DNA from 2 places in the Agrobacterium sp. O3.4 genome. Region 1 is predicted to be linked to the other one. Evidence: riboswitches for the same ligand, from Rfam matches in the RefSeq annotation. Region 1 holds a riboswitch; the other holds the start of a gene.
What was found. Region 1 has a riboswitch for glycine ahead of gcvT (glycine cleavage system aminomethyltransferase GcvT). Riboswitches for the same ligand answer to the same signal wherever they lie in the genome.
Positions count from the first base shown of each region.

Region 2: linked by a shared signal. The riboswitch ahead of M0412_RS25810 (D-amino acid dehydrogenase) and the one ahead of gcvT (glycine cleavage system aminomethyltransferase GcvT) in region 1 are both predicted to bind glycine.

Region 1 covers NZ_JALPZP010000001.1:1,154,742-1,169,241, forward strand. The annotation lists gene fghA (S-formylglutathione hydrolase) at 1-689, shown strand, start outside; gene M0412_RS05570 (RidA family protein) at 749-1,138, opposite strand; gene M0412_RS05575 (hypothetical protein) at 1,366-1,854, opposite strand; gene M0412_RS05580 (ATP12 family chaperone protein) at 1,915-2,709, opposite strand; gene M0412_RS05585 (HAD family hydrolase) at 2,742-3,404, opposite strand; gene M0412_RS05590 (RluA family pseudouridine synthase) at 3,411-4,400, opposite strand; gene crcB (fluoride efflux transporter CrcB) at 4,467-4,844, opposite strand; gene M0412_RS05600 (hypothetical protein) at 5,047-5,367, shown strand; gene M0412_RS05605 (copper chaperone PCu(A)C) at 5,592-6,572, opposite strand; gene M0412_RS05610 (hypothetical protein) at 6,662-7,042, opposite strand; gene M0412_RS05615 (DUF3008 family protein) at 7,217-7,402, shown strand; glycine riboswitch at 7,527-7,614, shown strand; gene gcvT (glycine cleavage system aminomethyltransferase GcvT) at 7,767-8,906, shown strand; gene gcvH (glycine cleavage system protein GcvH) at 8,934-9,296, shown strand; gene gcvP (aminomethyl-transferring glycine dehydrogenase) at 9,296-12,160, shown strand; gene M0412_RS05635 (fasciclin domain-containing protein) at 12,378-12,935, shown strand; gene M0412_RS05640 (endonuclease/exonuclease/phosphatase family protein) at 13,123-13,926, shown strand; gene M0412_RS05645 (hypothetical protein) at 13,956-14,459, opposite strand.
Region 2 covers NZ_JALPZP010000011.1:21,825-36,324, forward strand. The annotation lists gene M0412_RS25785 (mandelate racemase/muconate lactonizing enzyme family protein) at 1-583, opposite strand, end outside; gene M0412_RS25790 (LysR family transcriptional regulator) at 1,165-2,079, opposite strand; gene M0412_RS25795 (riboflavin kinase) at 2,076-2,576, opposite strand; gene M0412_RS25800 (heme-binding protein) at 2,629-3,054, opposite strand; gene M0412_RS25805 (D-2-hydroxyacid dehydrogenase) at 3,071-4,051, opposite strand; glycine riboswitch at 4,166-4,254, shown strand; gene M0412_RS25810 (D-amino acid dehydrogenase) at 4,380-5,630, shown strand; gene M0412_RS25815 (LLM class flavin-dependent oxidoreductase) at 5,863-6,969, shown strand; gene M0412_RS25820 (PotD/PotF family extracellular solute-binding protein) at 7,072-8,247, shown strand; gene M0412_RS25825 (ABC transporter permease) at 8,331-9,248, shown strand; gene M0412_RS25830 (ABC transporter permease) at 9,254-10,042, shown strand; gene M0412_RS25835 (ABC transporter ATP-binding protein) at 10,053-11,132, shown strand; gene M0412_RS25840 (GMC family oxidoreductase) at 11,157-12,752, shown strand; gene M0412_RS25845 (FAD-binding oxidoreductase) at 12,769-14,199, shown strand; gene M0412_RS25850 (RidA family protein) at 14,219-14,500, shown strand, end outside.

The DNA of each region.
Region 1 (14,500 bases):
TCTCCGGCCTCACCTGCACCCATGCCAATGTCATGGAAAAAGGCGAATATCGCCGCATGGCTTCCGAACTGGGCCTGATCATCGTCTGCCCCGATACCAGCCCGCGCGGCAATGACGTGCCGGATGAGCTGACCAACTGGCAGATGGGCAAGGGTGCCGGCTTTTACCTCGATGCCACCGAGGCACCGTGGTCTGAGCACTACCATATGTACAGCTACGTGACGGAAGAGCTGCCGGCCCTCATCGGCCAGCATTTCCGCGCGGATATGAGCCGCCAGGGCATATTCGGCCATTCGATGGGCGGCCATGGTGCGATGACCATCGCGCTCAAGAACCCCGAGCGGTTCAAGAGCTGCTCCGCCTTTGCACCGATCGTGGCGCCCTCCTCCGCCGACTGGTCCGAACCGGCGCTGGAAAAATATCTCGGTGCGGATCGGGCCGCCTGGCGTCAATATGACGCCTGCTTACTGGTTGAAGATGGCGCCCGCTTTCCCGAGTTCCTGATCGACCAGGGCAAGGCCGATAGCTTCCTCGAAAACGGCCTGCGCCCATGGTTGTTCGAAGAGGCGATCAAGGGCACGGATATCGGCCTGACATTGCGCATGCACGATCGCTATGACCATTCCTATTATTTCATCTCCACCTTCATGGACGACCACCTGAAGTGGCACGCCGAGCGGCTGAAATAAGGATGAAGACAGGGCTGGCGGCGCCCTGAGAGCGCCGCCATTTCAGGCCCGGCCGGACATCATGGGATGCGGGCAATAACCTTGATCTCGAAATCGAAACCGGCGAGCCAGTTGACACCGACGGCAGTCCAGTTCGGGTAAGGCGATTTGCTGAAAATCTCCTGTTTGACCTTCATGATGGTTCCAAACTGGTTTTCCGGGTCCGTGTGGAACGTCGTCACGTCGACTATGTCGTCAAAGGTGCAGCCTGCCGCCTCAAGCGTGGCTTTCAGGTTCTCGAAGGCGAGCCGGACCTGCTGTTCAAAGTCCGGTTCAGGCGTTCCGTCGGCACGGCTGCCAACCTGCCCGGAAACGAACAGAAGGTCACCGGAGCGAATGGCTGCGGAATAGCCATGTTCCTCGTAAAGCGCGTGCCTGTTGGCAGGGAAAATCGCTTCGCGTTCGGTCATTTTGCTTCTCTCTTTTGGGTTGAGTGGCAATGGACGGCGAAGCATTGTTTTCAAAGCTTCGAACGTCACTTCACATACGTTACGTATGCGAGATAGTGACGTACGCAACGTATGTCAATTAAGATACGCAACGTATGTGAAGCTAAGAACGCTGAGGCTCATTTTTTGAAGCAGTGGATCCACAGCAAAGGGACGAATGGCTTTCGTATGCCCACCTCGCGTCCTGTTTATGGAAAAAGCGCCGTCGCCAGTGTCGTCGGGCCGGATCGGTTCAGCCGGAATTCGCGGATCACCCGTTCAGCGACGCCATAGGCAAGTTCCTGCTCGATGGACTGATTGTCGAAGCTGACAACGGTGGCGGTGAATTTGGCCTCGGCGATCACCTCGCCGGTTGCCACGGCCGCAGCGCGGACGATCACCTTGGCCGAGGCGCGCTCCCCGAACAGGAACGGCGCGCGCGTGACGGATGTGAGACGGATGGTCAGCACAACGCGTGGTCTGGTCTCGCCACGCGCCGTCGTCCTGATAGCACTCTGTACCTGAGCATGGATGGATTGCATCAGCGCCGGTGCGACATCCGGGCGTGCGGCGACGAATGCGCCGCGCACATCGTAAAGCAACCGGTCGGCATTGGTCGCTTCCGGTTCCAGCCTGAAAGACATGAGCGTGAAACACGCCAGCAAAACAATGCCAAGGCGTTTCAGCGTGGTGTTCATGATCAGCGGCTCCCCTAACGTGAGGTAACCGCATATTCGATCATCAGGGTTAGAAAACCGTTAAGAGGCGCTCTTCAGCGACTCCAGAACATGGAGTGCCGCGCGCATATCGATGAGCCTGACGGCGCGGCGTTCCAGCGCCTCCTCATCCTCACCCCATTGTTCGGCGGTCCAGTCCTCGTCGAGATGGGCAAGCGCCCAGGTCTCCTCAAGAGTCAGCTCGCCTTCCGCCAGTGCAAGGGCCAGAATGGCGGAGCCGGTCAATGACGTCATGGTGTGAAGAGCAGCAAGTGCGATCGGCGCATCGTATTTCCGCAGCGTCACCGCGAAGGCAGCGATGGCTTCGCGCGGCTGGTCACGGTGCATGACACCTTCGACGAGAATAAAGCGGGCGCCAAGCACATTGGCGGCCCAGTCGAGCACCGGATCCCAATGGTCAGTCTGACGTTGAACCAGTGCTTCGGGATCGCCGGCGCGATAACACAGGAGATCGGAGGACGAGAAACGCAGGATGTCTTCGAAAACCGCCTGGGTGTCGCTGGCGATGCCATCAATGGCGGTGTTCACGTGCCGAGACACCGGCATGACCACCGGGTTCACCACTTCTTTCTGCGCATCCCACTCGTCGCGAAGCAGGCCTGCGAGCGCCTTCGTCGGCACGATCAGCGGCTTCTTGGCGGGCGTGCGCAGCGGCTTGCCATCAAGATGGATGGTGAAACCGCCCTCCTCCACATCAGCGACGGTCACGTCCTTGTAGAACCGCTTCGGCAAAGGCTTCTGCATCTGGATTTGCGCACGCAGGATCGGGTCGGGGTGGCTCAGGCCCTCCGAAAGGTCGTTCAGGAGATCACGCATGGCACGTCCTCATCAGTCAGGTAGAAGATTATTCAAATGTCGGCCGGAACATAGGCCGGGATTTCACGCGGGTGGCTGACGACGGCATCGGCGCCGGCCTTCCAGAGATCGTCGACCGAGGCATAACCCCAGGCAACACCGATGGCTTTTGCGCCAGCGGCTTTGGCCATCTGCATGTCATAGATCGCATCGCCGATGACGACAGTGTCGGCCGGAACCATGCCGGTTTCATGGCAGCATTCCATCACCATGGCCGGATGCGGCTTGGACGGGCAATCATCCGCCGTGCGCGAAACGATGAAGTGATCCGTAAAACCGTGGGTTTCGAGAATATGGGTCAGCCCGCGCCGACCCTTGCCGGTGACGGCGCCGATCAGCACGTCATCCCGTTTCGAAAGCGTGTCAATCAAAGGCGCGATGCCGTCGAAAAGCGGTTCGATCATGCCCGGGCGCTCCCGGATCGGGTGATAGATTTCACGATAACGCGCCGTCATCGCAAGCGCCTCGTCATCCACATGCGTCTTGCCGAGCATGCGGGCTATGGCGATATCGAGCGTCAGGCCGATGATCGCCTTGGTCTGCGAGATATCCGGACGCGGCTTTCCGAAATCGGCAAACGTGTCGGCCATCACGGCATGGATAAGGCCGGCGCTGTCCACCAGCGTGCCGTCGCAATCGAAAAGAACCAGTTTCATCTGATATCAATCTTCCCTATCGCCATCGGCCACGTCGAGGCCGAGCAGGTTCCAAGTCTGCACCATATGCGGCGGCAAAGGCGCGCTGACCCGAAGGCGGCCGCCATTAGGGTGCGGTATGTCGATATGGCGCGCATGCAGGTGCAGGCGCTTCTGGATGCCGCCCGGGAAATCCCAGTTCGGATCGTCGATGTAATATTTGGGATCGCCGATGATCGGATGTCCCATATGCAACGCATGAACGCGAAGCTGGTGGGTACGGCCGGTATAGGGTTCCATTTCCAGCCAGGCGAGGTTCTGCGCGGCTGTATCGATGACACGGTAATAGGAAATGGCGTGATCGGCCCCCTCCTCGCCGTGTTTGGCGATGCGCATGCGGTCGCCATCCATCGTCTGCTCTTTAACCAGCCAGGTGGAAATCTTGTCCTGATGTTTGCGCGGCACGCCCTTGACCAGCGCCCAGTAAGTTTTCTTGGTATCGCGCTCACGGAAGGCGGCCGTCAGCTTCTGCGCCGCACCTCTTGTGCGGGCAACCACCAGCACGCCTGACGTATCGCGGTCCAGACGGTGCACCAGACGCGGCTTTTCACCCTTCGGGCTCGTCCATGCTTCCAGAAGCCCGTCAATATGACGGTTGACGCCGGAACCGCCCTGCACGGCAATGCCGGCCGGCTTGTTGAAAACGAAAACCTTGTCGTCTTCATGCAGCAGCATGCGCGCCAGAAGTTCGGCGTCTTCCGAATGTTTGAGGTCCCTGGAGCCAATCGGGCCGGTTTTGACCTTCAGGTCGGAATCAACCGGCGGCACGCGCACCATCTGCCCCGGCTGCACCCGCGCATCCGTCTTCACCCGGCCGCCATCCACGCGCACCTGGCCGGAACGCAGCAGCTTCTGCAATTGGCCGAAACCAAGGCCCGGATAATGAATCTTGAACCAGCGATCCAGGCGCATACCGGCCTCGTCGGCCTCGACCTTGATATGCTCGATACCTGCCATGAAATTTCCAGTCTTTCTGTCTTGATCGCGCGCTCTGTTCGTCGGCGCGCCGTTTGGATCAAGCCTTTAGAACAAACTGCGGCCCAAGGCCAGCCCGGCAAAAACCGCAGCGATGGAAACCACAAGGCTTGCAAGGATGTAAACGGCCGAAAGGCCGAGCGCGCCGCGTTCGAAAAGTGTTACCGCATCAAGCGAGAATGACGAAAATGTCGTGAAGCCGCCAAGCACGCCGGTGACGAGAAACAGACGCATTTCCATCGAGGCATTCAATCGCCGCGCCACCAGTTCGACCAGAAGACCGATCAGGAACGATCCGACCACATTGACCGCCAGCGTTCCCCAGGGAAAATTCACCCCCGCCAGCCGAACGCTCCAGACGCCGACCAGATAACGAAAAACGGAACCGATTGCGCCGCCGACGGCGACAAGAGCGATATTCACCATGGGGATTATGTCTCCGGAGGAAATGGCCGGACCGGGCAGTCCGACGCAGTTTTAGACCATCATAATCGCAGGCGAAAGTCCTCTGCCCGCCGCTTGCGTCCACTAAAATACGATTAAATTGCAGCCCCGTGATTTAGCCTTCCAACAAGACGCGGATGGTATTCTCCAATTTTCAAGGGTCGCGAAGATGGCCGGAGGTTGAATGACACAGGTTCTTTCCGTTTCTGCGAATACGGCAGCCTATGCGCTGGAAGCCGTCAAGCCATCGCAGCGCGTGCCGCGCAAGAGCGAGGTCGAAGAGGCCATTCACGAACTGGCGCGCAAGGCCGAACATGGCGACGATTTCCAGCTGCGAGCCCTGATGACCGCCATCAAGCCGCCGGCGCTCACCCTCTATTTCCTCACCGCCGCCAGCCAGCGCCATGAACCGCAGGCGACGCTCGAACAGGCTGTGGAAGCCTATGAGGAAAACAACACCAAAACTCGATCTGAAAATAACAATTTAAATCAGACTGATATCTGAATATTTTAATTTTATGTCTGAATACAGGTGCGCGATCGACAGGCCTTCGGCATTCAGGCTGGCGTCAGGATGATTTTCTAAATATTTTCAACCGAATGCCGGAAAAATCACGGAGGCGACGGCCATCACGCCTTTTCCGCCACGGCGCTAGAAACGAGATACAATAATAAAAAAGCTTGCGGCTACCGGACCTGTCACGCGTTCCGGTAGCCGTTCTTTATTGATCAATTGTGCTGGTGGTCGCCGCCGTTACCCTTGGCCGCGCTGGCGGCGGAGAGTACGATCTCGACCTTGCCGGCCTTTTCGAAGATCAACGTTACCGGCACTTTGTCGCCTTCGGCAAAGGGCTTCTTCACGTCGAAGAACATCATGTGCAGGCCGCCGGGTTTCAGTTCCACGGTCTGGCCGGCGGGAATGACGATGCCGTCATCCAGCTTGCGCATCTTCATGACGTCGTTGACCATAGCCATCTCGTGGATTTCGGCACGACCGGAAGTGGAGGATTCGACGCCGATCAGCTTGTCGTCGCTGGTGCCGGCGTTCTTGATCGTCACGTAGCCGCCTCCCACTGGCTGGCCCGGCAGCATGGCCTTGGTCGCACCGCCGGAAACCTCAAGGCTGCCGGCCTTCACGACATCCATATCCATGGCGCCATGATCATGGCCGCCGGCAGCATGGGCCGCCTTTGCGGCAACGCGAATGGTTGGGGCGGGGCTTTTCAGCGAGTGCGGATCGACACCGGCTGCCGCCACCTCGTCCCAGGAAACCTTACCCTTGTCGCCACAAAGCTGCGTTACCTTGAAGGGCAGGTCCTGTCCGGCTTCGATGCCGGAGATTTTGCCCTGTACGGCGAAGGTGTCGTAAAATTCATCCGGCAGATTGCCCCCCTTCCAGCGGATTTCGACCGGGCCGCTTTTGATTTCCTTGCCGTGGTTCTTGTAGGCCTTCTGGTAGTCACCCTTGATGACTTCCAGCTCCCAGCCGGCCTTGGGCTGCGGCTTGGCGGAAATGAAGCCTTCCGGCAGCTTGATCTGCACTTCTGTCGTGGCAAGTCCGCCGTCACAGCCGTGCGGCACCTGCAGCGCGGCAACAACGGTGCTTTCCTGTTCAGCCGAGCCGTCAACGAAAGTGGCGTGGGCGAAAGCCTGCGCGGTCGAAACCGAGGCGACGAACAATGTGCAGGTGATGATTTTGGTGGTCTTCATGTCTTTTGTCCCTTCGACTGCATCCCTTAAGGGCCGTGGCAGTCGCTCCGTGCCGCCAGCAGGCGGCGATGATCCCGTAAAACGAAAAATCAGGCGGACAGGGATGGAGGCCCACGCGCTGCGGGTTTCTCAATCGTCAGGACAGAGCGGAAGCTCCAATTTGCGCTCAGGCGATTGTCGAGCCAGGAGAATTCGGTCTTCAGCCAGCCTTCGGTATCAGGTATCGGCAGAAGAATGGACGAGGCCAGCAGGCAGGCCTCGCAAAACAGCATGGCATCGCCGGAATGGGCCGGATCGTCCTTGCCATGGGAGACGTTGACGCCATCGCCGTGGCCAAGGCAGATTTCCGCAAAGGTGCCGTCCGGCAGCCGGTAGCTCTCGTCCAGAGACACCGTCGGCGCTGCGGCCAGCACGGGCTTGTGGGCAAAACCGAGCGACAACATCAAGGCCGCGCAGAAAATGCGAAGCATTCTCTCCATCCCTGTCAGTCGTCGGTTTCGATTTGCATCCATGACCTCATGCGATATCCCGCTTTCCCGTCGATTTCAAAGGGGAATTTTGCCGCATGCTTGACGTCTCGCAAGGGAACAATCGTCGCAAGGCGGCATTTCCCTGCTGGAACAATCGTTTCAGAGGAGGCAGACATGCCAGCCAAATCGAAAGCCCAGCAGAAAGCGGCGGGTGCAGCACTGGCCGCAAAACGCGGCGACATCAAGAAATCCAGTTTACAAGGTGCTTCAAAAAGCATGGAGAAGTCCATGACAGAAAAGGAACTTGAGGATTTCGCCTCGACGAAACGCAAGGGCTTGCCGGAGAAAAAATCTGACTAATATTGCCTGACATTCCGACTGTTGAACGCATCTTGCGCTGCCGATGGCGCAGATGGAGCAAGAATCTGTTCAGATGCGTCATTTGGTCCTTGCCAACAGCGGGGCTTCGAAGATAATGAGCGTCGCATCATCGTTGGGAGAAGCCGCGTCACTGCGGTGCCGAAGGAGCAACCGCCCCGGAAACTCTCAGGCAAAAGGACCAGCGGTGACGACGGAACTCTGGAGAGAAGCCACCTTGATCTAAAGGACGGCTCGCCGAAGGGATAACAATCTCAGGCGACAAGGACAGAGGGGGCTCTTGAACCGGTGCGTTTGCGCCATGACCTGAGCCCGCGCGATATTTCGCGCAACCCTGGAGGCGTCCTTGGACGATACCGCCGAGCTTAAAACCACGCCGCTCCATTCCCTGCATGTTTCGCTCGGTGCCCGCATGGTGCCGTTTGCCGGTTACGACATGCCGGTGCAATATCCGGCCGGTGTGCTGAAGGAACACCTTCAGACGCGCACCTCCGCCGGTCTGTTCGACGTCTCCCATATGGGACAGGTGATTGTGAAGGCTAAGTCCGGCGACAATGCCGATGCCGCACGCGCGCTTGAGACGCTTGTGCCGGTCGATATTCTTGGCCTCAAGGAAGGCCGCCAGCGTTATGGCTTCTTCACCGACGACAACGGCCACATCCTCGATGACCTGATGGTCACCAATCGCGGCGACCATCTTTTCGTCGTCGTCAATGCGGCCTGCAAGGACGCCGATGTTGCTCATATGAAGGCGCATCTTTCCGACGCCTGCGATATCACCCTTCTTGACGACCGGGCGCTGATCGCGCTGCAGGGACCACGCGCCGAAGAGGTGCTGGCGGAACTGTGGGCTGGCGTGTCCGAAATGAAGTTCATGGATGTGCAGGAAGTGCCGCTGCATGACGTGCCCTGCATCGTTTCCCGTTCCGGCTATTCCGGTGAGGACGGTTTTGAAATCTCCGTACCCGCCGGCAAGGCGGAGGAAATCGCCAAAGCCCTGCTCGAACATCCCGATTGCGAAGCCATCGGGCTTGGCGCGCGCGACAGTCTGCGTCTCGAAGCCGGCCTTTGTCTTTATGGCAACGACATCGATACCACGACGTCACCCATCGAAGCCTCGCTTGAATGGGCAATCCAGAAGGCGCGCCGCGCCGGTGGTGATCGCGAAGGCGGTTTTCCGGGGGCGGAGCGCATTCTCGGCGAACTCAAGGATGGCACCTCGCGCCGCCGCGTCGGTCTGAAGCCCGAGGGCAAGGCGCCGGTGCGTGGCCATTCGAAGCTTTTCGCGGATGCCGAAGGCAAGACGGAGATCGGCGAAGTCACCTCTGGCGGTTTTGGCCCTTCGGTCGAAGGCCCTGTTGCCATGGGGTATGTGCCCGTGTCCTACGCGACACCCGGCACGGCGATCTTCGCCGAAGTGCGTGGCAAATACCTGCCCGTTGCCGTCGCTGCCCTGCCCTTCATCAAGCCCACCTATAAACGATAATTTCATCCCATCTCCGGAGAGAACACGATGCTGAAATTTACCGCAGAACACGAATGGCTGAAGTTCGAAGGCGATATCGCCACCGTCGGCATTACCAGCCACGCCGCTGAACAGCTCGGCGATCTCGTCTTCGTCGAACTGCCGGAAGTGGGCGCAACCTTTGCCAAGGATGGCGATGCTGCAACCGTTGAATCCGTCAAGGCTGCCTCCGACGTCTATTGTCCACTGGATGGCGAAGTGGTCGAAATCAACCAGGCGATCGTTGACGATCCCTCGCTGGTCAATTCCGATCCGCAGGGTGCCGGCTGGTTCTTCAAGCTGAAGCTTTCCAACGTGGCGGATGCCGATACGCTGCTCGACGAAGCAGCCTACAAGGAGCTGATCGCGTAATGACGACGCCCACCGAATTCCATTTCACCGACTATCAGCCCTATGATTTCGCCAACCGGCGTCACATCGGGCCGTCGCCGTCGGAAATGGCAGAGATGTTGAAGGTCGTCGGCTATAAGAGCCTCGACGCGCTCATCGACGCCACCGTTCCCGCCTCCATCCGCCAGAAGGTGCCGCTCACCTGGGGTGCGGCGCTGACCGAACGCGAGGCGCTGGATCGTCTTCGCGAGACGGCCAACAAGAACCAGGTCCTGACCTCGCTGATCGGCCAGGGCTATTATGGCACCATCACGCCGCCGGTCATCCAGCGCAACATTCTGGAAAACCCGGCCTGGTACACGGCCTATACGCCCTACCAGCCGGAAATCAGCCAAGGCCGCCTTGAGGCGCTGCTGAACTACCAGACCATGGTCTGCGATCTCACCGGCCTTGATGTCGCCAATGCATCACTGCTCGATGAAGCGACTGCCGCTGCCGAAGCCATGGCCATGTGCCAGCGCGTCGCCAAGTCCAAGGCGACCGCTTTCTTCGTGGACGCCAATTGCCATCCGCAGACCATCGCGCTGATCGAGACCCGCGCGGCCCCGCTCGGCTGGAAGGTGATTATCGGCAATCCCTTCACCGATCTCGATCCGGTCGACGTGTTCGGCGCGATCTTCCAGTATCCCGGCACCCACGGTCATGTCAGCGATTTCTCCGGCCTGATTTCCCGTCTGCACCAGACAGGCGCGATTGCCGCCGTCGCCGCCGATCTTCTGGCGCTGACGCTTCTGAAATCTCCCGGCGAAATGGGCGCAGACATCGCCATCGGCACCTCGCAGCGTTTCGGCGTTCCGGTCGGTTATGGTGGTCCGCATGCGGCTTACATGGCCGTCAAGGACGCGCATAAGCGCTCCATGCCCGGCCGTCTGGTCGGCGTTTCCGTCGATGCGCGCGGCAACCGCGCCTACCGCCTGTCGCTACAGACCCGCGAACAGCACATCCGCCGCGAAAAGGCGACGTCGAACATTTGCACCGCGCAGGTGCTGCTTGCCGTCATGGCTTCGATGTATGGCGTCTTCCATGGCCCGCAAGGCATCAAGGCGATTGCCCAGCAGACCCACCAGAAGGCCGTGCTGATGGCCAAGGGACTGGAAAAGCTTGGCTACACCATCGAGCCGGAAACCTTCTTCGACACGATCACCGTCGAAGTCGGCCACATGCAGGGCGTTATCCTGCGCTCGGCCGTGGCGGAAGGTGTGAACCTGCGCAAGGTCGGCGCGACCAAGATCGGCATGAGCCTTGACGAGCGTACCCGCCCGGCAACGCTTGAGGCCGTCTGGCGTGCTTTTGGCGGCAATTTCTCGATCTCGGATTTCGAGCCGGACTATCGTCTGCCGAAGGAACTGCTGCGCACCAGCCAGTACATGACGCATCCGATCTTCCACATGAACCGCGCTGAAAGCGAGATGACCCGTTACATCCGCCGTCTTTCGGACCGCGATCTGGCGCTCGACCGTTCGATGATCCCGCTCGGTTCCTGCACCATGAAACTGAACGCTACGGCGGAAATGCTACCGATCACCTGGCCGGAATTTTCCGACATCCACCCCTTCGTACCGGCCAATCAGGCGTTGGGTTACAAGGAGATGATCGACGATCTCTCCGAAAAACTGTGCTCGGTCACCGGTTACGATGCCTTCTCCATGCAGCCGAATTCCGGTGCGCAAGGCGAGTATGCCGGGCTTTTGACCATCCGCAACTACCACCTTGCCAATGGCGACACACATCGCGATGTCTGCCTCATTCCAACCTCGGCGCATGGCACAAACCCTGCCTCGGCGCAGATGGTCGGCATGAAGGTAGTGCCGGTGAAGGTGCGGGATAACGGTGACATCGATGTCGATGATTTCCGTGCAAAAGCAGAGCAGTATGCGGAAAACCTCTCGTGCTGCATGATCACCTATCCGTCCACTCACGGCGTATTCGAGGAGACGGTTCGCGAGATTTGCGAGATCACCCACAGCCAAGGCGGTCAGGTCTATCTCGACGGTGCCAACATGAACGCCATGGTTGGCCTTGCCCGTCCCGGCGATATCGGTTCTGATGTTTCGCATCTCAACCTGCACAAGACCTTCTGCATTCCGCATGGCGGCGGCGGTCCAGGCATGGGCCCGATCGGCGTCAAGGCGCACCTGGCGCCTCACCTGCCCGGCCATCCGGCGACGGACGGTCGTGAGGGTGCGGTGTCTGCAGCTCCTTTCGGTTCGCCGTCGATCCTGCCGATTTCCTGGAGCTATTGCCTGATGATGGGCGGCGAAGGGCTGACGCAGGCGACCAAGGTGGCGATCCTCAACGCCAACTATATCGCCGAACGGCTGAAGGGCGCTTACGACGTGCTCTACAAGTCCGAGACCGGTCGCGTGGCGCATGAATGCATCATCGACACCCGCCCGCTTGCAGACAGCTGCGGTGTGACGGTAGACGATGTGGCGAAGCGCCTCGTCGATTGCGGTTTCCACGCTCCGACCATGAGCTGGCCGGTTGCCGGCACGCTGATGATCGAGCCGACGGAATCCGAGACCAAGGCGGAAATCGACCGTTTCTGCGATGCCATGCTGGCGATCCGCGAGGAAGCCCGCGATATCGAGGAAGGCCGTGCGGACAAGCTCAACAATCCGCTGAAGAACGCGCCGCACACGGTGGAAGACCTCGTCGGCGAATGGGACCGTCCCTATAGCCGCGAAAAGGGTTGCTTCCCGCCCGGCGCCTTCCGCATCGACAAATACTGGTCGCCGGTCAACCGCATCGACAATGTCTATGGTGACCGCAACCTCATCTGCACCTGCCCGCCGATGGAGGATTATGCCGAAGCGGCTGAGTAAACTTCGTTTCGCTCAAGACAAAAGCCCGGATCGCTCCGGGCTTTTTTATGTCGGCGCATAAATAATCATTCTTGAAATCAATTATTTATCATTTTTCCTGGCTCGCCTCGAAACTTCGGGGAAACGGCTTTCGTCTCTTTTATCGCTACGGATGACCGATAGCGGCCACCGGAAGAACTGCCTTTCGGGGTTTGGAAGTCACCAAGGAGGAATAACGATGTACAACGTTTCTGTTCGTGCCCTGACGCTGGCCGCAGCTCTTTCCATCGGCATGGTTTCCGCTTACGCGGCGAACCCCAAAGTTGGCGGCGCCGCAATGTTCGAGGACAAGAATATCGTTGAAAATGCGATGAACTCGAAAGACCACACAACGCTTGTCGCAGCGGTGAAGGCAGCCGGGCTTGTCGAAACACTGCAAGGAAAAGGTCCGTTCACGGTGTTTGCGCCGACCAACGAAGCTTTCGCTGCCCTCCCGAAGGGTGCGGTCGACGATCTTCTGAAGCCCGAGAACAAGGAGAAGCTGGTCAAAGTACTGACCTGCCACGTCGTTGCCGCCAATGCACTGTCACCGGCCATCGAAAAGATGATCAAGGACGACAAGGGTGAACATGACGTGAAGACCGTCGGCGGCTGTGTGCTCAAGGCCAAGGAAAGCATGGGCAAAATCACATTGACAGACGAGAATGGTACGGTTGCCCATGTAACCATCGCCGACGTCAAGCAATCCAATGGCGTCATTCATGTCATCGACAAGGTGTTGCTGCCGAAGATGTAGTCAGCGCTGCCTGACACAAAATCTCCGAATAAAGCATTTGGCTTGAACCTGCATCAAAGGCCCGGAAACATCCGGGCCTTTGTCATCAGGGCGACGACATCCCCACACCCCGAAATCGCGGGACGGATTGATCGCCAGCGGTTCCATGCTAAACGGGATCATGCAATTCCGCGGCGATGGAGTGTAAATGCGTCTGATCTGCCTGAACGGCTGGGGCGGGAAGCTCCATGACGAGCTTGTTCCCTATCTCTCCTCTTCCGATCCCGATATCCTGTGTCTGCAGGAAGTGGTGCATAAGCCTGATGCCACGCAGGACTGGCTGTCCTATCGCGATCACGGCATAGACCTGCCGCAGAGGGCGAATTTCCTGCGGGATATCGCAGACGCCCTGCCCGATCACTTGGCGGTTTTCTGCCCGGCAGCGCAGGGTGATCTCTGGGACGGTGACATACGATACCCGTCGCAATGGGGGCTGGCGACCTTCGTGCGTAGATCCATTGCCATTGTCGCGCAGGCGCAGGGTTTCGTTCACGGCACCTTTTCAGCCGATGGATATGGCGACCACCCGAGATCGCGGACCGCCCATGCCATTCGTATTTTCGATTTCACAACCGGCCAGCCCGCCGTCATCGCCCACATGCACGGCCTGCGAGACCCCGAAGGCAAACACGACAGCCCCGCGCGTCTGGCCCAGGCGAAGCGCCTCGTCCAGCTGGTCAGAAATATCGCCGAGGCGGGTGACCGGATTATCGTCTGCGGCGACTTCAGTGTTTTGCCCGACAGCGAGACTTTTGCCGTTCTGAGAGAACTCGATCTCACGGAGTTGGTCACGACGCGCGGCTTTAACGACACGCGGACTTCGCATTACACCAAGCAGAACCGTTATGCGGATTACATGCTGGTCAATCCGGCTGTGAAGATCGACCGTTTCGACGTTGTGACGCAGCCGGAGGTTTCGGATCATTGCCCGCTGCTGCTTGAATTCAGATAGACAAGCTGGCGCTACATTATCGCCGCTCGTCAGCGCACCAGCCGGATGTCGCTCGTCACCACCGTCTTGCCGGTTCTGCCGTCCTTATCGGTGGTGCGCAGCCGCAGTCCGTTGGCTCCAATCTTTTCGATGGTCATGGCGGCAACCCGGTCGCCGTTTATGTCGCGGTTCCAGCGGACCGTCAGGTTGATTGCGTTTCCTCGCCTTGTGCCGGAAAGGGCCGATGGTCGGCCAGACGGGCCAGTATAAGCCCCGCTGTAGCGTCCGCCCTTTTCTGAAAGATCAGCCGCGATAGCGCGCCTTACCACAAGAAGGCCGCGGCACGTGCCGGACATGTTGAGCGATGATGCCCCGGCATTGGAATTCAGCGTACAACTTACATTGATCGGCGGAGTACCGATCCGCGTAATCACGGTCCCCTTGCCGGCCCATGTGCCTTTCAGCGATGAGAGGAATGCGCGTTCATCCGCATGTGCGGGCTGGCCACCGAGCAATACAGCCGAAAATAGAAGTGCTAAAGCATGGGTTTTCATGGCGAGTAATCCGTTTTTCCACGGAGACTAACTCGACAATA
Region 2 (14,500 bases), on a different contig from region 1:
CGACGACATCCTTGAGAAGGCGAATACGATCGATAGCGCGCTTGAACTCGTCGGCGGAAAGCGAGCGGCGCTGGACGTGGGTCAGCGTACGGCCCGGCTGTTGCGTTGCAAGAGGATAGCTCTTGAGCATCTTGTAGCCATCCTTGAGCGGGCGCTCGGCGGCCTTGGCCCACTCGGTGGCGTCATTGCAATGGTAGTTCCAGCCGTTCGCATAGACCGGTGCGGTGTCCTGGAAGCGGCCTCCGAAGAAGTCATAGACTGGGACGCCTGCAGCCTTGCCCTTGATATCCCAAAGCGCCTGGTCGATCGCGCTTACCGCAGCGAAGGCGATCGCGCCGCCGCCCTTGGTCCAGAAAGAGTTGTCGTAGATCGCGTGATAGACATGGCGGGGATAGTTCGGGTCCGCACCGATAACGCGCGCGGCATAGTCGGCGACCATGCCGGCTGCACCGCGAGCACCGAGGCCGTATGCCACGGCAGCTTCGCCCCAACCGGAAACTCCCTCATCCGTTACGACTTCGACAAGCACCGGGCGCACACCGCCGGTCGGGATCCGGTACGCCCGGATATTAGTTACACGCATGGCTGCACTCCTTCGTGCAAGGTATCGAGATACCTTGGCTTGGATACTGAGATTTAATCGGAACGCTCATGTCCAGAAGAGGCTTTCGCCCCTGTCTGCTCGCCTGCTCCGGCGGCAACCAATTCATCACCCAACATCGGAACTTTCGCAAAATTGAAGTTCTTATGGGGATATCAGCGGCACTTATGGGGATCACGTCCGGAGTGTAACCGACGATCTTACCGTCCTGGACGAAATCGAACGGCGCGTCGGCCGTTTCAGTCGCGACCGTGAAGACGCCTTTCTCCTGGATCGATGAAAGGGCAGGCCGAGGCGGAGAAGGACACGCCGACGGACATCGCAGCGGAGAGTGCCGCCGACGCTATGTGTTTAAAGATTTTCATGGTTGTTGCCCAGATGGTGACTGTGTCCGAATCCCGGCCCGTCAACGAGTTTTGTGGGGCAGCGAGGCTCTTGCTGCGTCAATCCGCACAAGTGCGCCGCCGAGCGCACTACAGTCATCCCGCATTGCGAAATCGACAGCAAAACCGAAGGTTTTATGCCTCCATGAGTGAAGCTTATGACCAGGCGCGCGGAGAGCTTTAGGTCCGATCGGGTCGGGAGATGTCCTCGTATGACAGCAAGGCCGTCTTGAGGCTGCCGTAGCATTTGTCCGCCACTTTCGACCTCGGTCGATATTTCGGACGGATCAGATAGTAGTGGGACGGAGATGCGTCGGATATCCGGTGGTATACGACATCCAGGCTCCCGTTGGTGAGTGCTCTCATAGCGCCGCACGTGATATTGTCGACCACCGCAACGCCGCCGTTCGAAATGGCAAAACATGCCATCGGGAAGAAGTTGGAAAATTCCACCTTGGGGGGCGCGATTTTCGACCGAATCTGTCGACTGGATCGATTCTCCTCGTAAAGCGTACAGACGTTGTAGCCTTTGATCTCCTCAGTCAGCAGGGTATCGCCTTGCGTCGAGATCAGACCGCGTGGCGAGACGGCGTAAACGGGAATGTTGAAGACCTCGACCTCGAACAGCGGTGAATTCGTCAACACTTCGAACGCCCCCTCATCGGTCAACGCGATGTCGTGAAGTTGGTTTTCCATCTCCGATACGATGGAGGCAGAGGTCCCGATCATGAGACGAAACTGCTGTCCCCCAGCCGCAATCTTGGAAATTGCGGTTGGAACAAGGTGGGTTCCCGCATTCCCGGAGGATATGATCGATATCCTTGGTACCTCGATTGAGGTAAGGCGGCCGAAATGGTGACGTATGTCGTTCAATTGAGCCATCACCGGGCTCACCTGCTGGAATAGCACCTCTGCCTCGGCGCGCGGTGATATTCGTCCTGCGTGTCGGTCAAACAGCGTGGTTGTCAGCTGCTCTTCAAGTGTCGCTATCGTCATACTCACGGCAGGTTGAGTGCGACCGAGATTCTTCGCGGCCTTCGAGATGCTGCCAGTCAACATCACTTGGTAGAATGCCTCGATCTGGTGATATTTCATTTTTTGCGGCCCCGTGCCGTAATCTCATCCCCCAGCGAGATTTTTCTTTTCCGCAGAACCTCCCTGGCCATCACCACGTCCAGATCGATCTGCTGGACCATTGCCTCAAGACCGTCGAACTTTGTCTCGGGACGCAAATACTCGATGAATGTCACCTGACATGTCTGGCCGTAAAGATCGCCGGCGTAATCGAGGACATACGTCTCCAATAGCAACTCGCCGTCGTCGACGACTGTCGGCCGCCGGCCAAAGCTGGCGACACCATTGCGAACGGTTCCGAAGCCATCCCGAAATCGCACCGCATAAATCCCTGGCGCGAGCCTACAGCATCCGCCCAGCTTCATGTTCGCCGTCGGGAAGCCGATTGCACGTCCGAGCTTAGCGCCATGAACGACCACACCTCGAACTTCCACCTGTTCTGCGAGGGTGGTTGCGTATCCATGGTGGTGGGCGCATTCTTCGGGAACCAGCAAGTCCGTTTCTTCAAGTGCAAGCATGTTCGCCTCCTTCGAACGCGCGGGGCGGTAGACACCCGGCCCGCGCGACGGTTCATTCGACGGGGTCGGCCCCTATAGCCGCAAGAGCAGCCCTGCCGACTTCGATGTCCTGATCTCCAGTGCCGGAGCCCACTCCTATTGCACCCGCCAGCTTGCCGCTGAACTTGATCGGCAGACCGCCGGGCAGATTTGTGACGCCGCCGCCAGTGGCAATTCCGGCGGCAATGCTGAATTCGGGTGTCATGCCGCCTGTCTTATTGCGGATGGACGCCGATGTGCGGGCCTTAGCCTTCGCTGTCTGCATGCTTAGGTATTTTGCTCCGTCCATACGGAGACTGGCGATCGTCTCGCCGCTGGCGTCAACGATACAAATGCACTGCGGAACCGAGATTTCCGCGGCTTTCGAAACCGCCGCAGCCAAAGCGTCCAACGCACCTGCGTGCGATAGGACAAGTGCTTCGAGATAGGAATCGGTCATCATATTCTCCTAGGGGTTAGTATCCTGCGGTCGCATCGACACGATTCCGTAAGGGTTCGCCACGCAGGTCCCTGCCAATGTTGTCAGCGAAGATCGAAAGGCAACGGTCGACGTATCCGTCGGCGTCGTCACAGGAAATATGCGGGAAGATGATCAGGTTGGGTACATCCCACAGCTGACTGTCGGCCGACAGGGGTTCCTCGTCGAAGACGTCCAGCGCAGCACCGCTCAGACGGCCATCGACGAGCGCCCTGATGAGGGGCCCCGTATCGACGAGAGGACCTCGCGCGATGTTGAACAAAGACGCGCCTGGTTTCATCAGGGCCAGTTGCTTTTCACCGATGAGCCCCTTGGTCGAGGCAGTGAGAGGGCAGCTGACGACAAGGCAGTCGGCCAGGGTAAGCGCCTGGTCAAGATCTGCGACGGTGAATACCTCATCGGCCGATGGACTGGTCTTACCTGAACGGGTGACTGCTACAATCCGCGGGCCGAACGGGCGCAAACGGTCCGCAATCGCGGTGCCGAGCGCTCCAAAACCTACGAAGACTATGGTCTTCGTATCGATCCCCGTCGCGAGGCGATTGTCCCAGCGATGGAGCCGCTGATTTTGAATGTGTCGCGGCACGCCCTCGCACAACATGAGAACGGTCATTAAGCCGAAAGCGCCGCCCTTCTTCGCGTGTACGCCGCTGCTGTTTGTCAGGACCGCTCCGTTCGGAAGCCAGTCGAGCGGCATATACTTCTCGACGCCAGCACTTGTGCAATGAACCACACGCAGGCGCTTGCCGTGGACTTTGAGGCGCGCGGTATCGAATCCGGAGCCGACGAAATAGTCTGCGGCTTCTAGCGCCTGGTAGTCGGGAAATTGAGCGTTGAATGATCGCACTTCTGCAAATCCCGCTACCGCTCCTAAAGCCTTGAGAACAGCGGGTTCCGAGACGAAGTAGGGGGACCCGGGCGGCACGGCGTTTTCCACGTATACGGAAAAATCACGCATAATCAATCCTTTAAGGTTATTTGTTATGTAGATGCAATTTGTGTGCCAATTTAATAATTTCCGATACGAAGGACTTGCGCAAGATCCAAACATGTGAGTACCCTAAGGGTGTTCGAAGGCCGTGCAGGAGAGATGGCACCGACGCCACGCCGAAGGAGCAACCCCCCAGGAAACTCTCAGGCAACCAAGACTGCACAGTTTGAACGATCTGGAGAGAGGCGCTCGCGTCCACCGAAGGGGACCCCCGTGGGGAAAAGCTCTCAGGTAAAAAGACAGATTGGGGGCTATGGGGCTGGCGAAGCCCCGGCACCAACTGTTGGAGACAAAAGTGCCCCATATCGCTGTATTAGGCGCCGGTATTACCGGCGTGACAACTGCTTACGCGCTTTCACGCCGCGGTTTCGACGTTACCGTTATCGACCGCAATCGTTATCCCGCGATGGAGACCTCGTTTGCCAATGGCGGACAGCTTTCTGCAAGCAATGCTGAGGTCTGGAATCATTGGTCTACGGTCTTGAAAGGCATCAAATGGATGCTCAAAAGCGACGCGCCGCTTCTCATGAACCCTACCCCGAGCTGGCACAAATATTCCTGGATGGGGGAATTTGTGGGGGGCATAGGCGGATATCGCACCAATACGATCGAGACTACGCGGCTCGCAATCGCTGCGCGTCAGCACATGTTCGAAATAGCCGATCGCGAGAAGATTGAGTTCGACCTCGAAAAGCGGGGCATCCTCCATGTCTACTATGACAAACCGAGCTTTGATTATGCCGGCAAGGTGAACGCGATGCTGACCGAGGGCGGCCTGGACCGGAGATCCGTATCGCAAGAGGAAATCAAGGCGATCGAACCCGCGTTGGTCGGTAATTTCTACGGCGGCTTCTTTACGCCGTCGGATTCCACAGGAGACATCCACAAATTCACGCGCGGCCTTGCCAAGGCATGTATGAAACGCGGCGTGAATTTCCTTTTCGACACGGAAATCCAACGGGTAGAATCCGGAGAAAGCACGACTGTTTACTGGAAGCCTGCCGAAAACCCTGGAAGCTCAAGCAACGTCCTGACGGCTGACGGCGTGGTTGTATGTGCTGGCGTCGGCAGCAGGAAAATCGCTGGGATGCTCGGCGATCGAATAAATGTCTATCCGGTAAAAGGCTACTCGATCACGGTTCATCTCGATGACGAGCGAAGCCAGAACGGCGCTCCCTGGGTCAGCCTACTCGACGACCGGGCAAAGATCGTCACGAGCCGTCTTGGAAACGACCGGTTCCGAGTCGCCGGTACGGCGGAGTTCAACGGTATCAATCGCGATATTAGACATGATCGCATCAAACCCTTGGTAGATTGGGTGCGCACGCTCTTTCCAGAGGCCTCGACATCCCGCGTCGTGCCTTGGGCGGGCCTTCGCCCCATGATGCCGAACATGATGCCACGGATAAAAAAGGGCTGCCGTCCCAACGTTTTCTACAACACCGGACACGGTCATCTTGGTTGGACGCTGTCAGCGGCGACGGCGGAACTCGTTGCGGAATTGGTTCAGCAGACGCCGACCTCCAGCGGTCGCAGGACAGCTTGAACAAACCGGGGCCTGGCGTATGTCGGGCCCCGTTATTTCGTCCGTAAGACTGTCTCAAGACTAAGCGCTCTCAATATTGAAACTCAAACCTGAGACCGCACTGGAAAAGTGAGACTCGTCAGGTTTGTTCGTTAACGTACTGATTCCGCAGCTATTTCCAGCGTGGCATATCGCTTGCTCATGAATATGCGAGGATCGGACAGGCCGATCTCAATTCTAGAGGAGATACCAAATGGACCTCGGTCTATTTATGATGCCCCTGCACGATCAGCGGCGCAACTTCACTGAACTCCTGAAACAGGATCGTGAAGCAGTGATCCTCGCCGACCGTCTCGGCTTCTCGGAAGTTTGGGTTGGCGAGCACATTAGCTGCTCCTGCGAACCGATTGCCGACCCGCTTCAATTTTTCGGTACGCTGATCCATGCGACGAAGCAGATCAAGTTCGCCACGGGGGTCCTGAACCTACCGCAGCACCATCCGGCACGTCTCGCCGGCCAGATCGCACAATTCGACCATCTCTCGGAAGGCCGTTTCATCATGGGCGTTGGCCCGGGCGGTCTCGTGACCGATATGGAACTGTTCGGCACGCAGGAAAAGAACCGCGCCGAAATGACCACCGAATCCATCAAGATCATGCACCAGATCTGGTCGCAGAACCCGCCCTACAACATCAAGGGCAAATACTGGGACGTGGTTATCGAGAATACGCTCATTCCCAGCCTCGGTTTCGGTCCGATGCTTAAGCCGTATCAGCAGCCGTTCCCCGAGCTGGCGATCTCGGTGATGAGCCCATCTTCAAGCAGCGCGCGCCAGGCGGGCGAAAACGGCTGGAGCATCGTCTCTGCCAACTTTACCCCGGTCGCCAACGTCAAAACCCATTGGGAACAGTACGTCGTGGGCTGCGAAAAGGCCGGCCGTCGCCCTGACCGCAACAAGTGGCGTATCGCACGTTCGCTGCTCGTGACCGACAGCGATCAGGAAGCGGCCGACTACCTCGCCGAGGGCACGTCTTCCTACCGCTGGTACTACGAGTACATCGTGGAAGATATGAAGGCGTTCAAGCTCCTCGGCGTGCTCAAGCCTTCGATGAACACGTTGGACAGCGACATCACGGTGCAGAACTGCCTCGACTGGATGGTGCTCTCGGGCTCTCCGAAAACAGTTCTCGACAAGCTCGTTGCCTTCGTCGACGAAGTTGGCGGTCCGTTTGGCTCTCTCATGATGACCCAGAAGGACTGGGACCGCCCCGCCATCCACAAGCGCTCCATGGAACTCCTCTCGACCGACGTCATGCCAAAGCTGCGTCAACACGTGGGCACGCTCGCTGCAGCCGAGTAACGCGTCCTGCAGTCCAGCCACGCGGCCCGGGCCGCGTGGCCACTAATAAGAAAATTTCACGGGAATATTCACTCTTCACCTATTCGAACTGGGAGCCCTGTTATGAAGCATGAAGACCACAACAAGAAAGAAATCACGTCCGCCCGAACCGCAGATCTTTTTAACGAGGTAATGCTCGCCCGCCGCAGCTTCATGCTGGGTACGGCTGCCATTGCAGCCGGTGCCACGCTTGGAGCCTGGGTACCCCAGGCACGTGCCGCCGTCGGTGGCAACCTCGAAGTGATGGCCTGGGAAGGCTATACGCTCGAGACCGAGACCGCGGAATGGCGCAAGGCTAACAACATCACCATGCGCGCTGCCATCATGAGCAACCAAGATGACGTCACCGCAAAGATCGTCGGAAGCAACGCCGTTCGCCTCGACCTCGCCGAGTACTCCAACGGCTACAACGCGATCTACAATGAGCTGGGTGTCCTTACGGAGCTGGATGTCTCCAAGATCCCCAACTACAATAAGGACGACATCTACGCCCCGTTCTACGAGGGTGACATGTGGTACTGGGATGGCAAGAACTGGGCCATGCCTTGGGTCTGGGGTCTGGACACGATCGTCGTCAATCCGGAACTGACCGGCTTCGAAGTGAAAAGCTACGAGGACCTCCTCCGTCCGGAACTCACCGGGAAACTTGCGTTTCTCGACAATCCGCTCACCGTTTGGCCCCAGATCGCGAAGGTCACCGGCTACGGAGAAAAGTTCCCGAACTTGACGAAGGACGAGCTTGGCGATTGCTTCGAGAAGCTAAAGCCCTACCGCGATCAGACGAAGGTTTTCGCCTCGTCGAACGGCGACGTCATCTCGCTTTTCGCCTCCGGTGAAATCGCCGCATGCTTCTGTGTCTGGAGCGCCGTTCCGCTCGAAACGGCCAAACAGAACGTCAAGACGGTTGCGGTCTACCCGAAGGAGGGCGCAGCCGTTTGGGCGGACGCTTGGTTTATTCCCAAGACCGCCGAGAACATCGAGACCGCCCACGCCTTCATCAATGAGGCACTTGAGCCGGAAATCCAGGCATCCATTTCGAAGACCGCCGTCGCAGCAGCTGTTTCCAAAAAGGCGCCCGCCTTGATGGACGCGGGTACGAAAGCTCTTTTCGACTACGACAACTTCGACCAACAGTTCAAGACGATGAAGGTGTACGGTCAACCGCCGCGGACCTCTACAGAGTTCGCGACATACGACGACTGGCTGCAGGTCTGGGCCGACTTCCGCGCGGGCTTTTGATGTCCCGGGCCAGCGGGACAATTACCGCTGGCCCGCTCATCAGTGCGCTATGATATCTTTCTTACATAACAGGATGTACGCTCATGGCGACTGCCGCTGACTACGTCGAGAAGCACAATGCGGTCACCCCGCGATCGTCCGGGTTCAGCCTCGCGCCGGGTTTCGCACTCGCAGGTCTGCCGTTCGGATTTCTGCTCGTTTTCTTCATCTTACCGGTGGTCCTCCTATTCGTGACGAGCTTTTTCACGGCTCGTTCCTTTGTGATCGAACCCGTTTGGAATCTCGACAACTATGCCAGGATTTTGTCTGCGGCTGGCTTCTGGCAAGCGACTTGGGTCGGAATGAAGAACGGCTTCTTCACCGCGACTTTCTCCGTGATCCTCAGCTTTCCGGTGGCTTACTTCCTTGTCTACAGGACCAGAAGCAACATCATCATGTATCTGGTGCTGCTGTCCTGGTTTTCCAGCTATCTGGTCCGCGTCTATGCTTGGCGGACGATTCTCGGCACAAACGGCGTGATCAACTCGCTGCTCATGGGTAGCGGGATAATTTCGCAGCCGCTCGAGGTCATCCTCTTCAGCCCGTTTGCGTCGGTCCTGACGCTGATCCACATCATGCTGCCGTTCTCTCTCCTCATACTCGTCGCGTCCCTACGCGACGTCAAACAGGACTACTTGGATGCTGCTCGCGATCTCGGCGCCACGAAGGCTGGGGTGTTCGTGAAGGTCATCATGCCCATGGCTTACAAAGGGATCGTCGGCTCGTTCATGTTCACGTTTATCCTTGCCGCTGGCGACTACATCACTCCGCAGCTACTTGGCGGCAGAGACGGTGTAACCAGCGGTCTCCTCATTGCCAATCAGTTCCGCAGCGCCGGAAACTGGCCGCTGGGATCAGCCATGGCCTTCACGCTCTTGGCAACCTTCATCGGCGTCTACATCGTGTTCACTATGACGCTGAAGATTCTAAAGCTCGCGCCTGGCCGGCGCTATCACGGGTGATCGATATGCTACGGGCTTATCTCTCTGCTTACCTATTCTTCCTGTTCGCCCCGATCGCGATCATCATCCTGTTCAGCTTTCACGCGAGTCCCGCCCTGACATTCCCCCTGCAGGGGCTTAGTCTGCGGTGGTACGAACTACTGGTTTCGAAGCCTGACTTCGTGGCATCGCTTCTCAACAGTCTAAAGGTAGGGTTCTTTACCGCCGCCGTGACCACGATACTAGGAACGATGGCGGCCTTAGCGCTCATCCGGATGAGGCGTAACCACAAATCCGCATTCGAGTGGCTGAATTTCGCCCCGATCGGTCTACCGGGTCTCTTTATTGGTATCGCGCTCGTAACGCTGTTTGCTCAGATCGGGCTCGCGCGGTCGCTCATTACGGTCACGATCGCTCACGTTCTCTGCACACTGCCGTTCTTCGTGGAGACTATGCGCTCGCGCGTCAACTATTTCGACCAGTCGCTGGAAGAAGCTGCTCGCGATCTCGGAGCCTCGCAGTTCCAGACCTTCCGAATGGTGACCATTCCAATCCTCGCGCCCACCATTGCCGGAGCGGCCATCCTCTCGTTCGCCCTTTCGTTCGACGAGTTCATTGTCACGGTTTTCGTGAGCGGCAATGACACGACGCTTCCGCTTTACATCTGGTCGATGATGCGGCGCACCGTCGATCCCTCGATCAATGCTGCCAGCGTTATCGCGTTGGCACTTTCAATTGCCGTTCTGGCAGCGGGCGGTTTCACTCTCTGGCTTCAAAGAAAACGAGCTGTCGCCGCGCGCGACACGAATGAATAAGGGGATCGTCATGTCTCAGAACATTGTCGAGTTGAACAATATCACCAAGTCCTTCGGCATCTTTACAGCTTTAGAAAACATAAACCTGACCGTAAAAAAGGGGGAAATCCTCACCTTGCTTGGGCCGAGCGGCTGCGGAAAGTCGACCCTCATGAGGATCGTTGCGGGTTTCGAGGACGCGACATCTGGCGACGTTGTGATTTCCGGACGAGATGTAACGCGAGTGCCGCCCGAGAAACGGCCAGTCAACATGGTTTTCCAGCGCTACGCGCTTTTCCCCCACCTTGATGTCTTCGACAACGTCGCTTTTGGCCTTCGCCTGAAAGGCGTTCCCAAGTCGCAGGTGAACGACCAGGTGACGGCCATGTTGAAGCTGGTACAGCTCGAGGAGTTCTCCAGCAGGTGGATCGGCGAGATAAGCGGTGGTCAAGCCCAGCGCGTGGCGTTGGCGCGTGCGCTGGTGAACAAGCCCTCGGTTCTCTTGCTTGATGAACCTCTTGCGGCGCTCGACCTCAAGATTCGCCATCACATGCTCGACGAGCTCAAGCGTATTCACACCGAAACCGGGACTACGTTCATCTACGTTACGCACGACCAGGATGAGGCGATGATCCTGTCGGACCGCGTAGTGCTCATGAACAAGGGTACCATCGAGCAAATCGGAACGCCGGACGAGATGTATGGCGCGCCCAAGACGTTGTTCTGCGCGAAGTTCTTCGGGGACACCAATCTTCTCGATGGGAAGGTCAAGTCGTCGGACGCGTCCGGCGCTCTGGTCGAACTGCCAATCGGGGCCGCGCAGGTTGCAGCGAGCAGCCTGCGCGCGGGCACACCCGTGCACGTCTCTATCCGGCCGGAGGCGATCAGCATCGCCGCATCCGACGGGCATTCCGAAACGGTGAACCGGGTGGAAGGCAATGTGGAAGATGTCGTCTTCATCGGCAGCCGGGTTGTGTACAAGGTCCGTCACGAGACGGGGGCACTACTGAAATGTCAGGAGCATCGCGCAGCAGCCGGAATTCGTTTCGGCGTCGGTAGCCCGGTGTCCTTGCGTTGGGACCCGGCGTCGGTCGTCGTTCTCGCGAGCTGAAGCAGAAATTTATAGGATCTCAAAATGTACGATTATATTGTCGTCGGTGGCGGCTCGGCGGGTTGTACTATCGCGTCACGGCTTAGCGAAGACTTTGACAGCAAGGTTTTGCTTCTCGAGCAGGGCGACCGCGACTGGAGCCCTTATATTCATCTTCCGGTGACGTATTATAAGACTTCGAAGAGTAACATGCTCACCCGCTACAAGCTCGAACCGCAGCATCATCAGGGCGGGGTTACTCCCGAGTTTGTGCAGGGGCGGGTTCTGGGTGGCGGAAGCTCTGTCAACGCAATGGTCTACATGCGCGGAATTCCCAGCGACTACAATCAGTGGGAAGCCGACGGCTGCACGGGCTGGGGCTACGACGACGTGCTTCCGTATTTCAAGAAGGCGGAAAGCAACGAGCGATTTTCCGGAGATGTCCACGGGACCGAAGGTCCGCTCAGTGTATCCGACCAACGCCACACGCATTACCTCACGAAGGCATGGGTGCGGGCGGCACAGGAACTAGGCATCAACTTCAATCCCGACTTCAACTCTGGTGACCAGGCCGGTGTCGGTTTCTACCAGGTCACGATGAAGGACGGACTCCGTTGCAGCGCCGCTGCGGCGTACCTCAAGCCCGCGCGCAAGCGTAAAAACCTCACGGTTCAAACCAAGACCAAGGCCCTCCGGATCATTATCGAGAACAACCGCGCCGTCGGCGTCGAGTACTTTCATAAAGGTCAGGTGACGCGGGCGATGGCCTCACAGGAGGTAGTGGTATGCTCCGGTGCCATTGGTTCGCCACATCTGTTGCTTCTTTCGGGCATTGGCCCAGCCGATCATCTCAAGGAGATCGGCGTTGACGTGAAGCATGACCTTCCGGGTGTCGGCCAGAACCTTCAGGACCATTTCGACATGTTCCTGATCTACGAGTTGACGGGTGCTCATAGCTACGACAAATACAAAAAACTACGCTGGCAGGCCTGGGCGGGGCTGCAATACGCCTTGTTCCGGAACGGTCCCGTCACGTCAAACGTCTGCGAAGGGGGGCTTTGCTGGTACGGAGCGGAAGACGACAAGCTGCCGACCCTCCAGTACCACTTCCTGCCGGGAGCGGGCGTCGAAGAAGGGTCCGACTCCACTCCGAGTGGCAACGGATGCACGACGAACGTCTACCAGTCGCGTCCTCGGTCGCGGGGCTTCGTCAAGCTCCGCAGCGCTGATCCGAACGTCTTTCCGGCTGTCGATCCCCGCTACTGCGCCGAGGAGTATGATGTGGAATGCCTCGCGGAAGGTGTTCGCATCGGCCAGGAAATCCTCCAGCAAAGGTCACTTTCTAAGTACGTGTCACACCCGTTCCGCCCTGGAGGCATTCTGAAGACGAAGGCCGAGCGTATGGAGTTCGTCCGAGCAACGGGGCAAGGCGCTCTTCACCCATCGGGCGCGTGCAAGATGGGGACTGATGACATGGCCGTCGTAGACACCCAGCTCCGAGTTCGCGGCATCGAGGGGCTGCGCGTTGCAGACACTTCGATCCTCCCCCGCGTTCCGTCTGGAAACCTGAACGCGCCGGCGATCATGGTGGGTGAGCGGGCAGCGGATTTCATCCGTGGCAACAAGTTTTCGGCCGCTTGAGAGCTGGAGTTTGGTCATGGACTTGCTGGCAGCAGTTCGCTCAGATGTTGAGCGGGAGTTCTCGTGGTGGCAGAAGGACGTCCGCAGTCTTTTCGGTACGCCAAGGCAACCGCCGCTGACATCGAGGATGGACGTCGATGTCGCCATCGTTGGAGGCGGTTTTACTGGCCTCTGGACGGCGCTCATATTGAAAGAGCGAAATCCTCAGCTTCGGGTCGCCATCCTCGACGCATATCGATGCGGCGATGGGGCGAGCTCTCGAAATGGGGGCAACGTCCATGGATACTGGGGGGCGCTCCCTACCCTTTTACCGATCTTCGGCGCCGACAAGAGCATCGAAGCTGCGCGTCTGGGTACCGTGGCTCAGGGTCGTCTTCGAAAATTCGCCACGGCACATAGACGGGACGTATGGTGGGTCGAAGAGGGGTATCTACGCGTCGCCACCTCGCCCGCTCAGGTAAAGAAAATCCGCGAGTTTGTCCGCACCGCACGAGACCTGGGCTTGGGTGACACTCTCCGTCAATTGCCGCAAGGGGAACTCAGAGAACTCTGTAACTCGCCGAGGTTCCTAGAAGGGCTGTTGTTTACAGAAGGCGCAACGGTAAACCCGGGACGATTGGTCCATGAGTTGCGTCAGGCTGCGTTGGACGCAGGAATATCGATTTTCGAGAATTCCCCCGTACGGCGTGTCCAAAAGGGATCCGTGAATTTCGTTGAAACGGACCGCGGTGCAGTGACCGCGCGCGATGTTGTACTCGCCACGTATACTGGAACGATGGGACTGAGCCCGGTTGCCAAGTCAACCACGCTTTTCTCCAGCTTTCCAGTGATGTCTGATCCCGATCCCGAATATTTAGAAAGCATCAATTATCGAAAGGCGCGCGGGCTCGCGGACCTCCGCATGTTCACGCACTATTTCCGACGGACGAACGACGGGCGGGTTCTTATGGGATCGGGTTCTGGACCGCTTGAATGGGGAAGCGCGCACAACTCGGAGAAGTTACGCAATGACGGGGCAAGCGCTCGACGGGCAGCTATCGGGCTCCAACGGTTCTTTCCCGGTATGAGTGGCGGCGTGGCCACGAGTTGGGGATATCCGATTGAAGTCACTTCGGACCGCCTCCCCTATTTCGGCACGTTGCAGGGAAGCCGGATCCACTACGGTTCCGGTTACTCGGGGCATGGCGTCAATGCCACGGTTATCGCCGGGGAATGCCTTTCGTCCCTCATCTTGAACCAGAAAGACGAATGGACGACGTCGGCTTTCTGCTCGCGAAATCGGATGACCTTCCCGATCGAGCCATTCCGCTTTGTGGGCGGCACGATGGTGCGCGATGCCATCGTCCGTTGTGAAGACGCCGAGGACGCTGGTCGCCGCCAGCCGCTTATCGCCCAAGCGATCTCGAACTTGCCACGCGTCATGGGAATGCGTGTCGGGACCCGTTGATACAGAATTGGAGAGCACTATGACCATTCACCGCTTTGAACCCAACGGCAAACGTCTGAGCCACGTGCTCGTCCACAATGGCATTGCGTATGTCACCGGGCAGGTCCCGACTGACCGCTCCCAGGGTATCGAAGGGCAGACCCTGCAGTTGCTAGACCGGATCGACCACCTGCTCGGTGTTGCTGGCACCGACAAGTCGAAGATACTCTTTGCCCAGATCTGGCTCCGGAACATCAAGCGCGACTTTGCGCCGATGAATGCACTCTGGGAATCCTGGATACCGGAAGACGCGCTTCCTGCC